Regions from separate parts of the Caulobacter sp. GW821-FHT10F06 genome, predicted to be linked through region 3. Evidence: predicted binding sites of a transcription regulator. Region 3 holds the regulator's gene; each other region holds the start of a gene.
The links. The regulator LexA, encoded in region 3, represses DNA repair genes until DNA is damaged. The targets are predictions, from matches to a motif close to ATGTTCNCNANNTGTTCT.
Positions count from the first base shown of each region.

Region 1: a site for LexA is predicted at 1,691-1,708, ahead of AC1RUS_RS20730 (ATP-dependent helicase). Genes of this name have one in related genera too.
Region 2: a site for LexA is predicted at 1,082-1,099, ahead of AC1RUS_RS14400 (YifB family Mg chelatase-like AAA ATPase). Genes of this name have one in related genera too.

Region 1 covers NZ_JBXASK010000010.1:130,808-135,163, forward strand. Annotated here, with positions in the region: gene AC1RUS_RS20730 (ATP-dependent helicase) at 1-1,690, opposite strand, end outside; gene AC1RUS_RS20735 (hypothetical protein) at 1,800-1,991, shown strand; gene AC1RUS_RS20740 (hypothetical protein) at 2,001-2,210, shown strand; gene AC1RUS_RS20745 (ribbon-helix-helix domain-containing protein) at 2,167-2,412, opposite strand; gene AC1RUS_RS20750 (alginate O-acetyltransferase AlgX-related protein) at 2,567-3,532, shown strand; gene AC1RUS_RS20755 (DUF4169 family protein) at 3,538-3,714, opposite strand; gene AC1RUS_RS20760 (DUF6807 family protein) at 3,731-4,356, opposite strand, start outside.
Region 2 covers NZ_JBXASK010000006.1:73,480-77,835, reverse strand. Annotated here, with positions in the region: gene gshB (glutathione synthase) at 78-1,028, shown strand; gene AC1RUS_RS14400 (YifB family Mg chelatase-like AAA ATPase) at 1,150-2,706, shown strand; gene AC1RUS_RS14395 (NADPH-dependent F420 reductase) at 3,069-3,725, shown strand; gene mrdA (penicillin-binding protein 2) at 3,722-4,356, opposite strand, start outside.
Region 3 covers NZ_JBXASK010000003.1:150,365-154,720, reverse strand. Annotated here, with positions in the region: gene lepB (signal peptidase I) at 1-649, shown strand, start outside; gene AC1RUS_RS07065 (lysophospholipid acyltransferase family protein) at 751-1,314, shown strand; gene lexA (transcriptional repressor LexA) at 1,474-2,187, shown strand; gene mfd (transcription-repair coupling factor) at 2,401-4,356, opposite strand, start outside.

The DNA.
Region 1 (4,356 bases), on a different contig from region 3:
CCAGCGACACGTGCTCCAGATAGGCCTCCAGGGTGTCGAAGGCGCTCATCGACTGGACGAGCTCCTTCAGGTTCTCCAGCCGCGTCTGGCTGGTGGGGCCCTTGTCGAGACGAAGCGCGTCGGTATAGCCGCTCTCCTCCAGCACCGCCTCCAGCACCCGCTGATGCGGGGTGGTCTGGGCCAGGGCCCGCCAGCGGTCGAGATCGCGCAGGAAGTTGCTGAGCGCCGTGCGGGTGCGGGCCGGAAGCTCGTCGCTGCCGACCAGCACGCGGGCCGACTCCACCGCCGACAGGCTTTCCAGCCGGGCGATCTGCAACAGTTTCTGCACCGAGGTGTCGCCGATGCCGCGCTTGGGCGTGTTGACGATGCGCTCGAAGGCCAGGTCGTCGTCGGGCGACTGGATCAGGCGCAGATAGGCGTGGGCGTCTCGAATTTCCGCGCGCTCGAAGAAGCGCGGGCCGCCGACCACCTTGTAGGGGATCTGCAGCATCACGAAGCGCTCTTCGAAGGCCCGCATCTGGAAGCTGGCGCGGACCAGAATGGCCATCTGGCTGTACTTGCGGCCGGCGCGCTTGCCCGCCTCGATCGCGTCGGCGATCATCCGGCTTTCGGCCTCGCCGTCCCAGACGCCGCTGACCTTGACCTTTTCGCCGCCGGCTTCCTCGGTCCACAGGGTCTTGCCCAGGCGGTCCTTGTTGGCGGTGATCAGGCCCGAGGCGGCGGCCAGGATGTGCTCGGTCGAGCGGTAGTTGCGCTCCAGCCGAACGACCTTGGCCCCCGGGAAGTCGCGCTCGAACCGCAGGATGTTGTCGACCTCGGCCCCTCGCCAGCCATAGATCGACTGGTCGTCGTCGCCCACGCAGCAAACGTTCTGCCGGCCCTGGGCCAGCAGGCGCAGCCACAGATACTGGGCGATGTTGGTGTCCTGGTACTCGTCGACCATCACATATTTGAAGCGCGTCTGGTACTCGGCCAGCACGTCCGGATGGCTGGTCAGGATGGTGATGTTGTGCAGCAGCAGGTCGCCGAAGTCGCAGGCGTTCAGGATGCGCAGCCGCTCCTGGTACTGGCGATAGAGGCTGGCGCCCTTGCCGTTGGCGAATTCCGCGCCCTCGGCCGGGGGCACGCGGTCGGGCGTCCAGCCGCGGTTCTTCCAGTGGTCGATCAGGCCCGACAGGATCTTGGGCGTCCACCGCTTGGCGTCGATGTTGTCGGCCTCGATCAGCTGTTTGAGCAGCCGTTCCTGATCGTCGGTGTCGATGATCGTGTAGCTGGACTTCAGGCCCACCAGCTCGGCGTGGCGGCGCAGGATCTGGGCGGCCACCGAGTGGAAGGTGCCCAGCCACCGCAGGCCCTCGGCCTCGGGGCCGATGATGTGGGTGATCCGCTCGCGCATCTCGCGGGCGGCCTTGTTGGTGAAGGTGACGGCCAGCATTTCCCACGGACGGGCGCGGCCGGTCGACAGGATGTGGGCCAGGCGGGTGGTCAGGACGCGGGTCTTGCCGGTGCCGGCGCCGGCCAGGACCAGGACCGGACCCTCGGTGGTCTCGACCGCCGCCCTCTGTTCTGGGTTCAGACCCTCCAGATAACCGGGCGCGCCGCCGGCCGGAGCCTGGGGCCGGGCGAGGTCGGAGATGCGCGGAGAGGGGAGATCGTCCTGTGGAGGACGCGAGTCGAAACCTGAAGACATGGAACATATGTAGCACAAAGGCTGGCCGGCTTAAGCCCCCGCCCGGTGATTATGGGAACCGCTGGCGTGAAGGGTCGTTGATCCGACACATCAATCGCGGGAGGCCAGCATGGCCGAAGGTACGAGCAATAGCGGCGGCAACAGCGGCCTGGCGTTCATCGTCGGGGGGCTGGTGGTGATCGTCGCGATCATTGCGTTCGTCGTCTATTCGGGCGGCTTCACCCAGAAGAAGTCGGTCGACGTCAATATCTCGGCCTCGGCGCCCAAGCTGCCGGACGCGCCCAAGCCGCCCTCCAACTAGGGATCTGCCATGCGGCAAGCTCATTCGCACAATTCGGGATCAGGCGCCTGGATGGTGGGCCTGATCGTGTTCGCGGTTCTGGGCTCGCTGTGGATGGCCTGGCGACTGGGGGCTGTCTCCAGCGTCCAGCCGGAGATCCGTCTTCGCGGGCCCACCCTGCCGACCCAGACCATGCCTAATCCGCAGCCGGCCCCGTCGCCGCTCGCTCCGCCGCGCTAGAGGCGCGGAGCAGGGCGAACACCCTGCAGGCCGAGGCCAGCGGACGCTCGCCGCGACCCGTGTCGATCCGCTGGATCAAGGCGGCGAGGCTCTGTGCGTCCTCGATGGCCGCCCGTTCCAGCACTGCCCAGAACTCCGGCTCCAGGGCCAGCGAGGTGGCGTGGCCTGCCAGGTTCACCGAACGCTTCTTCAAGATGCCCATGGTTGGCGCGGCCCTCCGTACGGCGAGCCCGTCTTATGAACCGCCGCGCGTCCGTCTTCGACCCCCTTCGTTGATCTACGACGCCGGACGAGGTTGACCTCGCCCCGGGACTCCAGCATGCGCAGAGGGCCGTTGAAGGACCTCTGTCGCCGCGATGCCCGATGACGCCGCCCTGATCCTCGACCAGCTCAAGTCCGTCCAGGCCGGGGCCAAGGGCCTGGCCGCCCCCGGCGGCTGGGTGTTCCTGATCAACGACAGCAACGACTTCCTGGTCTGGCAGTTGGGCCTGAAACGCTGGACCGAGGCGGAGCAGGCGGCGGTGCGGACCCTCTTGGAAGAGCGCCAGCAGCTGCTGGCGGGGCGCTGCTACCAGATGGTTATCTGCCCCGAGAAGAGCATCGTCTATCGTGAGTACCTGCCGGCGGGGCTGGACGCCTTCACGCCGGAACCGGACCGCCCGGCGATCGCCATGGCGGCGATGTTTCCCGACGCGATCCTCTATCCGGAGGCCCGTTTCGAACTGCTCAAGCGGTTGGGCCTGCTGTTCTTCCGGGGCGACACCCATGTGAACTGGCTGGGCGCCTATCACCTCTATCGCGAGACGATCCTGGCCCTGGCGGCGCGCGGCGTAGCCATCGGACCGCCCATCGCTTTCGGCGATCTCAAGCACAGCATCGCCGGCATGGAGGGCGACGTGCTGGGCCAGCTTCCCGCCGCCGCGATCGCGGGATTCGAAGAAGATGCGGCGGTGGCGCGGGCCGGAAACATGCTGGAGGTCGCGATCAGCCACGCGGTGCGCGCCGAGCGACGGCGCGCCCGTCGCGTCGCTACGCCCGAAGGCTATGTGCCGGGCGGCGGCGGGCGCGAGACCGTCATCCTGGAGCAGGACGACAAGAGCCTGCCGAAGGCGCTGGTGTTCCGTGACTCGACTGCGACCCTGAGCATCGACCTGCTGGCCGAGCATTTCTCGCGGTCGGTGTTCGTCTGGCACGAGGGCGACGTGATCGGCGAGCTGATCGACCGGGAGCAGCCCGACGTTGTGCTGCACTTCGTAGCCGAGCGGTTCCTGGCCACCTATCCGCGCACCACGGCCGTCAACCGGACGCTGGGCGCGGGCTGAGCCCCTCAGTCCTCGCGCTTGGCGCCGTCCAGGTCGCGACGCAGCTTGTCGGCGCGCGCGGCGTCCAGCGCCTTGTCCACCTTGGTGCGGCCGTGCTTGGCGCGGTTCTCGGCGGCGCGGGCCTTATCGTCGGCCTTGGCCTTGGCCTTGCGGGCCTGGTTCAGGTTGAGGATCTCGGCCACGGTCGGGTGCTCGCTGTCACGGCTTCTTGGCGACCTTGGGCGGCGTGGCCGGACGGATGATCAGGGTCTCGCGCAGCCGCAGGGTCTCGTCCTTCTTTAGCACGAACGGGGCGCGGCCGGGGAAGACGCAGTTCTGCATCGACAGCGACTTGCGCAGGATCCAGCTCTTAATCGGCTGACCGTTGGCGGTGCAGGTCAGGCCCACGGTCCAGGCCGGCGAACCGGGCTCGGCGGGCCAGGCGAAGCCCATCGACGCGCCGGCTTCCAGCGCCGTGTCGGTCGGCGTGAGCAGCTTGCCGCCCGAGGCGAAGGTCAGGCGGTCGGGCCGCACCAGCCGGATCGAGAAGCCGCCATAGCCCTTGGCGTCGTCGCTGCCGCCCAGGCCCAGGGCGTCGACGCGCGAGGTGATCAGGGTGTCGAAGTCGATGCGCCGGGCGCCGTCCTTCAGCGGATAGACATGAACGCGCGTCGTCTCACGGGCCACATAGTCCAGCTCCGGACCCGAGGTGACGATCCAGTCGGCGTTGACCGTCAGGGTCCCGCCGCCCTTGGCGTCGCCCTTGAAGCGCTTTTCCCGGACATGGAAGGTCAGGCCCTTCATGAACCAGCCGTCCGCCACGGCCTTGCCGTTCACCAGCACCT
Region 2 (4,356 bases), on a different contig from region 3:
CCCCGTCGCCGCCCTAACTAGGCAGGCGCAGCGCGGGGCGTCATAAATCGCCGCGCGCACCCAACCCCGGAGTCGTCATGTCGCTGAGAGTCGCCGTCCAGATGGACCCCGTGCTGGGGATCAACATCGACACCGACACCACCTTCCTGATGATGATGGAAGCCCAGCTGCGCGGTCACAGGCTGTGGTTCTACACCCCCGACAAGCTGTCGATGGAGGACGGCCGGGTGTTCGCCCGCGCCCAGTCGCTGGCGCTGACCGCCACCAAGGGCGCCCATGCGACCCTGGGCGAGGTCGTGGTGCTCGACATGAAGGACGATGTCGACGTGGTGCTGATGCGCCAGGATCCGCCGTTCGACATGGCCTACATCACCGCCACCCACTTCCTGGAGAAGGTCCACCCCCACACCCTGGTAGTCAACAACCCGGCCGAGGTGCGCAACGCGCCCGAGAAGCTGTTCGTCACCGACTTCCCAGGCGTCCAGCCGCCGACGCTGATCACCTCGGATCACGAGGCGATCTACGATTTCCGCGCCCGTCACGGCGACATCGTCTTGAAGCCGCTCTACGGCGGCGGCGGCTCGGGCGTCGCGCGCCTCTTGGCCGACGACCCCAATCTCGACGCCCTGCTGGAACTGCACGCCATGATCGGCCGCGAGCAGGTCATCGCCCAGAAGTTCGTGCCGGCCGTCAGCAAGGGCGACAAGCGCGTGCTGCTGGTCGACGGCGAGCCGGTGGGCGCGATCAACCGCGTGCCCGCCGCCGGTCAGGTGCGCTCCAACCTCCGCGTCGGCGGCCGGGCCGAGGCCGTCGAGCTGACCGCCCGCGACCTGGAGCTATGCAAGATCATCGGCCCGGAACTGAAGCGTCGCGGCCTGCTGTTCGTCGGCATCGACGTGATCGGCGAGTACCTCACCGAGATCAACGTCACCTCGCCGACCGGCGCCCAACAACTGAAGCGATTCAGTGGGATCGACGCCGCGGCTGTGTTGTGGGACCGCATCGAGGCGATCCGCGCTGCGGCTTGATCGGTGGATGAAGCGGGGGCTGTAGCCCACTGATTTCCTGAAACGTTCGTTTTTTGTTCTTGATACGCTCTTCACGTCATGTTTCGCTTGTGGATAAGTTCAAACTCTCCACGGGGCGGATATGGCCGCGAAAGTCGTCACGGTGGCCTTCGAGGGCGTTGAGGCCCGGCGCGTCGATGTCGAGGTGCAGCTGACCTCCGGTCAGAGCGGCGCCTTCGTCATTGTGGGCCTGGCCGACAAGGGCGTCGCCGAGAGCCGTGAACGCGTGCGCGGGGCCTTCGCGGGCCTGGGCCTGTCGCTGCCGGGCAAGCGCATCGTCGCCAACCTGGCCCCGGCCGACATGCCCAAGGAGGGCGCCCATTTCGACCTGCCGATCGCCCTGGCGGTGATGGCGGCGCTGGGGGTCATCCCGCTGGACGCGCTCGACGGCTGGGCGGCGATGGGCGAGCTGTCGCTGGACGGCCGCATCGTCCCGGCCGCCGGGGCGCTCCCCGCCGCGATGGCGGCCGGGGCCTTGGGCCTGGGCCTGATCTGCCCCGAGGCGTCCGGACCCGAGGCGGCCTGGGCCGGCGGCACGCGCATCCTGGCCCCGCGCTCGCTGGTGGCGCTGATCAACCACTTCCGGGGCAGCCAGGTGCTGGGCGCGCCCGCGCCGGGCCCGGTGATCGAGGGCGAGCGGTCCAAGGACCTGCGGGACGTCAAGGGTCAGGAGCACGCCAAGCGCGCGCTGGAGATCGCTGCGGCCGGCGGCCACAACCTGCTGTTCGTCGGCCCGCCGGGCTCGGGCAAGTCGATGCTGGCCCAGCGCCTGCCGGGCCTGCTGCCGCCCCTGACCTCAAGCGAGCTCCTGGAGACCTCGATGGTCCATTCGGTGGCGGGACTGATCGCGCGCGGCGCCCTGACCAGGGCCAGACCGTTCCGCTCGCCCCACCACAGCGCCAGCATGGCCGCCCTGACCGGCGGCGGGCTGAAGGCCAAGCCCGGCGAGGTGTCGCTGGCCCACAACGGCGTGCTGTTCCTCGACGAATTGCCCGAGTTCGGCGTCCAGGCGCTGGACAGCCTGCGCGCCCCGCTGGAGACCGGCGAGGTGATGGTGGCCCGCGCCAACGCCCATGTGCGCTATCCCGCCAAGGTGCAACTGGTGGCGGCAATGAACCCCTGCCGATGCGGCCATGGCGGGGCCGGGCGAGGCGCGTGCGGCAAGGCGCCCCGCTGCCAGCGCGACTATCAGGGGCGGGTGTCGGGCCCGCTGATGGATCGGATCGACCTGGCCGTCGACATGCCCGCCGTCACCGCCGCCGACCTGGCCCTGCCGCCACCCTCGGAAGGCTCGGCCGAGGTCGCCGCCCGCGTGGCCCGGGCCCGCCAGCTGGCGATCGACCGCGCCGAGGAACATGGCGGCCCCGAGGCTCTGAACGGCCGGGCCGAGGGCGCCTTCCTGGAAAAGATCGTCGCCCTCGACGAAGCCGGCCGCGCCCTGCTGGCGCGCGCCGCCGAGGCCGGCCGGATCAGCGCCCGAGGCTGGACCCGCACCCTGCGCCTGGCCCGCACCATCGCCGACCTGGAAGGCGCCCCCACCGTCAAACGCGTCCACGTCGCCGAAGCCCTCGCCCACCGCCGCTCGACCGTCCCGAGCGAGGAACAGCCGGCGAGCGCGTTCAGGCAGGGGGTGTTCTAGGGGGCCGGTAGGCGGTGTCGGTGCGGGTGACATCTCTCCTTCTCCCCTTGCGGGAGGACGGCGCGGAGCGCCGGATGAGGGGGTTGAAAGCCCTTTCCGGAAAGGCTCGTGCCCCCCTTACCCGACCGCCCATGGCGGCTACCTTCTCCCGCGAGGGGAGAGGCTAACATGCGCTCGGGATCGACCACGGTCTCAAAAGCGCGCCAAGCCACGGGCTGACATTGATCCGGCCCCGGAAAGCGACGCGTCCGTCAGGCCAGACCAACCTCGCCCAAGCATTTCAACGACCTTTGGATCCGCCAAGCTTGATCGCCCCGTGGACCGCCACCACCTGCGCCTTACGAGTAACTGAAGGTGTTGCAATGCGTATCGGCACGATTGGCGCGGGGAATATCGGGCGGGCCTTTGCAGGTCTCGCCATCGGGGCCGGACACGAGGTTATGGTCAGCAACTCACGCGCCCCCAAGACGCTGGACTCGTTCGCGCGGGAGAGCGGCGCCCTGACTGGCTCCGCCAACGACGCCATCGCATTCGGGGATGTCGTCCTGATCGCCATTCCGCTCGTTCGCGTGCTCGAGCTTGAACAGGGCGCGTTGGCCGGCAAGATCGTCATCGACGCCAACAACTATTATCCGGAACGCGATGGGGCGATCCGCGACTTGGACGACAATGCGATCACGACGAGCGAACTCGTCGCCCGACGCCTTCCCGACGCCCGCTTGGTCAAGGCCTTCAACGCCATCTTGGCCCGCGACCTGAACTCCATGGGATCGCGGCTAAGCTCTGGAGCCCAGCGGGCCCTTCCGTTGGCCGGCGATGACGACGCGGCAAAGCGCGTCGTGTCCGATCTGATCGGTCAGTTCGGCTTCGAGCCGTTCGACGCCGGCGCGCTGGTCGAGAGCTGGAGGTTCGAGCGCGCTCGGCCGGCCTACTGCCTGCCCCTCGATAAGGCGGCGCTGCGCCGGGCCCTCGCGGACGCCGTTCGCGGCGAGCTGTTGCCTGAAGGCTCCTGGCGCTAACCGACCGGCAGGTCGCCCTCGACCTCCCTTTCGTTTTCGTTGGTCTCGGGCAGATCCGGCAGGGGCGTTGGCTGCACGATGCGGGCGCGGATCTCGGGGTCCTTCAGCAGGGCCACGCGCATCACCTCCCGGGCCCGGGGCGCGGCGGCGCTGGAGCCGAACTGGCCGCCGTGCTCGATGATCACCGACAGGGCGTAGCGGGGATCGTCATAGGGCGCGAAGGCGATGAACAGGTTGTGGTCCTTCAGCTTCCAGGCGACGCCCTGATTGCTGCGCGAGGCCCCGGCCGCGTACTGGCGCACCTGGGCGGTGCCGGTCTTGCCGGCCATCTTGACGTCGCCCAGGCCCAGCTGGCTCTGCTTGAACGCCCCGCCGGTCGGGTCGTTGGCCACCGCCGCCATGCCAGCTCGCACGATGTCCAGGTGCTCCTGGCTGAACGGCAGGTTGGGCACGGCGTCGCCATGCGGCTGCTCGACCCCGCCCACCGACTTGACCAGGCGCGGATTGAGCGCCTTGCGGCCATTGGCGAGCCGCGCCGTCATCACCGCCAGCTGCAGGGCGTTGACGTTAATATAGCCCTGGCCGATCCCGTAGGGCACGCTGTCGCCCGGATGCCAGGTTGGGTCGCGCT
Region 3 (4,356 bases):
CTACATCCTGGTCTCGAAATTCCCTTACGGGATAAGCCGCCACTCGGCGCCGTTCAGCCCGCCGGTGGGCCACGGCCGCCTGCTGAGCCACGACCCCGAACGCGGCGACGTCGTGGTGTTCAAGAAGCCCGGGGATGGCCGCACCGACGTCATCAAGCGCCTGATCGGCTTTCCCGGCGACCACATCCAGGTGGTCGGCGGCGTGCTGCGCATCAACGGCAAGGCCGTGGCTCAGCGGCCCGTCGCCACTCGCGTCGAGGACAGCGCCTGGGGCTATCCGGTGACGGTCGACGAGATCGCCGAGACCCTGCCCAACGGCCGCCGTTACCTGACCCACACGCAGGGCCCGACCACCCCGGCCGGCAACACCGGCGTCTACATCGTGCCGGCCGGCTGCTATTTCGTGATGGGCGACAACCGCGACAACTCGGTCGACAGCCGCTTCGATCCAGGCGTGACGCCCCGAGGCTACGCGACCTGCAAGTGGAACAGCGAGCTCGACCGCTATCTGCCGCCCGAGACCGGCATGGGCTATGTGCCGGCCGAGAACCTGGTCGGCCGCGCCGAGCGCATTCTGTTCTCCTGGGACGGCAAGAAGGGCCTGCGTCTGGACCGGACCTTCAAGTCCCTCTCCGCCCCCAAGGCCTGACCCGAATTCGACGCCTCGCGACTGGCGCTCGACGCCCCGCTCGGCCACATTGCCCTAACGGAACGTCCCGACACGCGGACGCGTTTGGGAGGATCGTTCGGATGGGCATTGTCGCCCGCATCGTCAAATGGGCCCTGGTCACCTTCTTCCGGACCCAGGGCTGGAGCGTCGAAGGCTCCGCCCCGGCCACCCGCAAGTTCGTGATCATCGCCGCCCCGCACACCAGCAACTGGGACTTCGTCTATTTCCTGGGCGCGGCCGACGCGCTGAACCTGAACCTCAGCTTCATGGGCAAGGCCTCGCTGTTCCGCTGGCCGTTCGACAAGATGATGCGCGACCTGGGCGGCGTGCCGGTCGACCGCTCCAAATCCGGCGACACCGTCTCGGCCATGGCCGCCGAGTTCGGCCGTCGCGACGAATTCATGCTGACGATCGCGCCAGAGGGCACGCGCGGCAAGGCGCGTCAGTGGAAGACCGGCTTCTACAACATCGCGCGGCAGGCCGACGTGCCCCTGGTGCTGGGCTTCATCGACTACGAGCGCAAGATCATCGGCCTTGGTCCGACCATGATCCCCAGCGGCGACTACGATGCGGATCTGGCCAAGCTGATCGAATTCTACCGCCCCTACAGCGGCAAGCACCTGGACAGGGCGACCCAGCTTTAACGTTTTGATTCGGCCGGTTTCGGCGGTTCGACGCGTCCATGGACCCAGCAAATGCTTGCCCGGTGGCGCTTCGACGTCCGTCAACTTGACATTAAGGAAGAACGCCTAGAGAACATTCGCAGGGTTTGCGGTTTGTTCCGCGTCTTCACCGAGGTCGAGATGCTCACGCGCAAGCAGCACGAGCTGCTGATGTTCATCCACGAACGCATCAAGGAGAGCGGCGTGTCGCCGTCCTTCGACGAGATGAAGGAGGCGTTGGACCTCGCGTCGAAGTCGGGCATTCACCGCCTGATCACGGCGCTGGAGGAACGCGGCTTCATCCGTCGCCTGGCTCACCGGGCCCGGGCGCTGGAGGTGGTGAAGCTGCCACAGCAGGCGACCACGGCGGCGCCGCCCAAGGGGCGCGGGTCGTTCAAGCCGCAGGTGTTCGAGGGCGGCGGCGCGCCGGCTCCGGTGCCCAACGGCGGATCCTCGTCGACGCCGGCCAATGACAGCCGCGAACTGCCGATCCTCGGCAAGATCGCCGCCGGCACGCCCATCGACGCCATCCAGCACGAACGCGAGCGCCTGCCGGTGCCCGAGAGCATGCTGGGCGGCGGCGAGCACTATGTGCTCGAGGTGCAGGGCGACTCGATGATCGAGGCCGGCATCCTCGACGGCGACTACGTGATCATCAAGAAGGGCGACACCGCCAACTCCGGCGAGATCGTCGTGGCCCTGGTGGGTGAAGAAGCCACGCTCAAGCGCCTGCGCAAGAAGGGCGGCTCGATCGCACTCGAGGCGGCCAACCCCAAGTACGAGACGCGGATCTTTGGTCCGGACCAGGTCGAGGTGCAGGGCAAGCTGGTGGGGCTGATCCGGCGGTATCACTGAGTTCAGTTGAAGCTTCGGAATTGAAAAGGCCGTCCCGGTTGGGGCGGCCTTTTTCGTTGGTTCAAAAACGCAAAATTCTTGTCATCCCGGAAGCCTCGCAGAGGCTGTCCGGGACCCAGGGGCCAAGGCACTGCGGCTACCCCTGGGTCCCGGCTCTCCGCTGCGCTGCGGCCGGGATGACAAGGTTGAGTTGGAGGGGAGGCGCTAGCCGCCCTACTCCCTGGCGATCCGCGCCAGGTGCCCCAGGATCTTCTCGGCCGCGTCGAGACGCTGAGCCGGCGTATCCCACTCGCCCTTGACCACCACCTTCTGATCGGGCCGGACCTTCCAGATCAGGCTGTTCTTGGCGACGTACTGCATCAGCCCCAGCGGGTTGGCATAGGTATCGTTCCGGAAGCTGGCCACCGCGCCCTTCGGCCCCACGTCGATCTTGGCGACATTGGCTTCACGGCACAGGCCCTTGATGGCGACGACCTTGAGCAGGCTGTCGGTCTCGGGCGGCAGCGGGCCGAAGCGGTCGATCAGCTCGGCGGCCAGGGCTTCGCGGTCGGCCGACTTCTCGGCTTCCGACAGGCGGCGATAGAGCGACAGGCGCACGTTCAGGTCCGGCACATATTCGTCCGGGATCATCACGGCCGCGCCGGTGTTGATCTGCGGCGACCAGCCGCGATCCTCCAGCAGGGCCTCGGCGCCCTGGCGCTGGCGCAGCTCGGCGACGGCGTCTTCCAGCATCTGCTGATAGAGCTCGACGCCGATCTCCTTGATGTGGCCGCTCTGCTCGTCGCCCAGCAGGTTGCCGCCGCCGCGCTGATCCAGGTCGTGGCTGGCCAGCTGGAAGCCCGCGCCCAGGCTGTCCAGCGACTGCAGCACCTGCAGGCGCTTTTCGGCCGACAGGGTGATGGTCTTCTCGTTGGGCGTGGTCAGATAGGCATAGGCGCGGGCCTTGGACCGGCCGACCCGGCCTCGGATCTGATAGAGCTGCGCCAGGCCGAACATGTCGGCGCGGTGGACGATCAAGGTGTTGGCCGACGGGATATCCAGCCCGCTCTCGACGATCGTCGTGGCGAGCAGCACGTCGTACTGGCCCTCGTAGAAGGCCGTCATCACGTCTTCCAGCTGGGTCGGGGCCATCTGGCCGTGGCCGACCACGTACTTGATCTCCGGCACCTGGGTGCGGAGGAACTTCTCTATGTCCTCCAGGTCCTTGATGCGCGGCACCACGTAATAGGCCTGACCGCCGCGATACTTCTCGCGCAGCAGGGCCTCGCGCAGGGTCACCGGATCGAACGGGCTGATATAGGTCCGCACCGCCAGGCGATCGACCGGCGGGGTGGCGATGATCGACATCTCGCGGATGCCGCTCAGCGCCATCTGCAGGGTGCGCGGGATCGGCGTGGCGGTCAGGGTCAGCATGTGCACGTCGGCGCGAAGCTCTTTCAGCTTCTCCTTGTGCTTGACCCCGAAGTGCTGCTCCTCGTCGACGATCACCAGGCCCAGGTCCTTGAACGAGACCTGCTTGCTGAGCACCGCGTGGGTGCCGACCACGATCTCCAACTGACCGTTGGCCAGGCCCTCGCGGGTCTCGGCGGCTTCCTTGCCGGTGACAAGGCGCGACAGGCGGGTGACCTTGACCGGCCAGCCCTGGAAGCGGTCCTTGAAGGTCTTGTAGTGCTGACGGGCCAGCAGCGTCGTCGGGCAGACGATGGCCACCTGCTTGCCGCTCATCGCCACCACGAAGGCCGCGCGCAGGGCGACCTCGGTCTTGCCAAAGCCGACGTCGCCACAGATCAGGCGGTCCATCGGCTTGCCCGAGGACAGATCGCCCAGCACGTCGGCGATGGCCGACAGCTGGTCGTCGGTCTCCTCGTACGGGAAGCGCGCGCAGAACTCGTCGAACACGCCGTGCGGCGGGTCGGTTTCTTCCACCGACTTCATCTGGCGGGCGGCGGCGATCTGGATCAGGCCCTCGGCCATGACCCGCAGGCGCTCCTTGGCCTTCGACTTGCGCGACTGCCAGGCCGCCCCGCCCAGCTTGTCCAGTTGGACGTTCTCGCCGTCGGTCCCGTAGCGGGTCAGCAGGTCGATGTTCTCGACCGGCAGGTAGAGCTTGGCCTCGCCGCCGTACAGCAGGTCCAGGCAGTCGTGCGGCGCGCCCTGGACGTCGAGGGT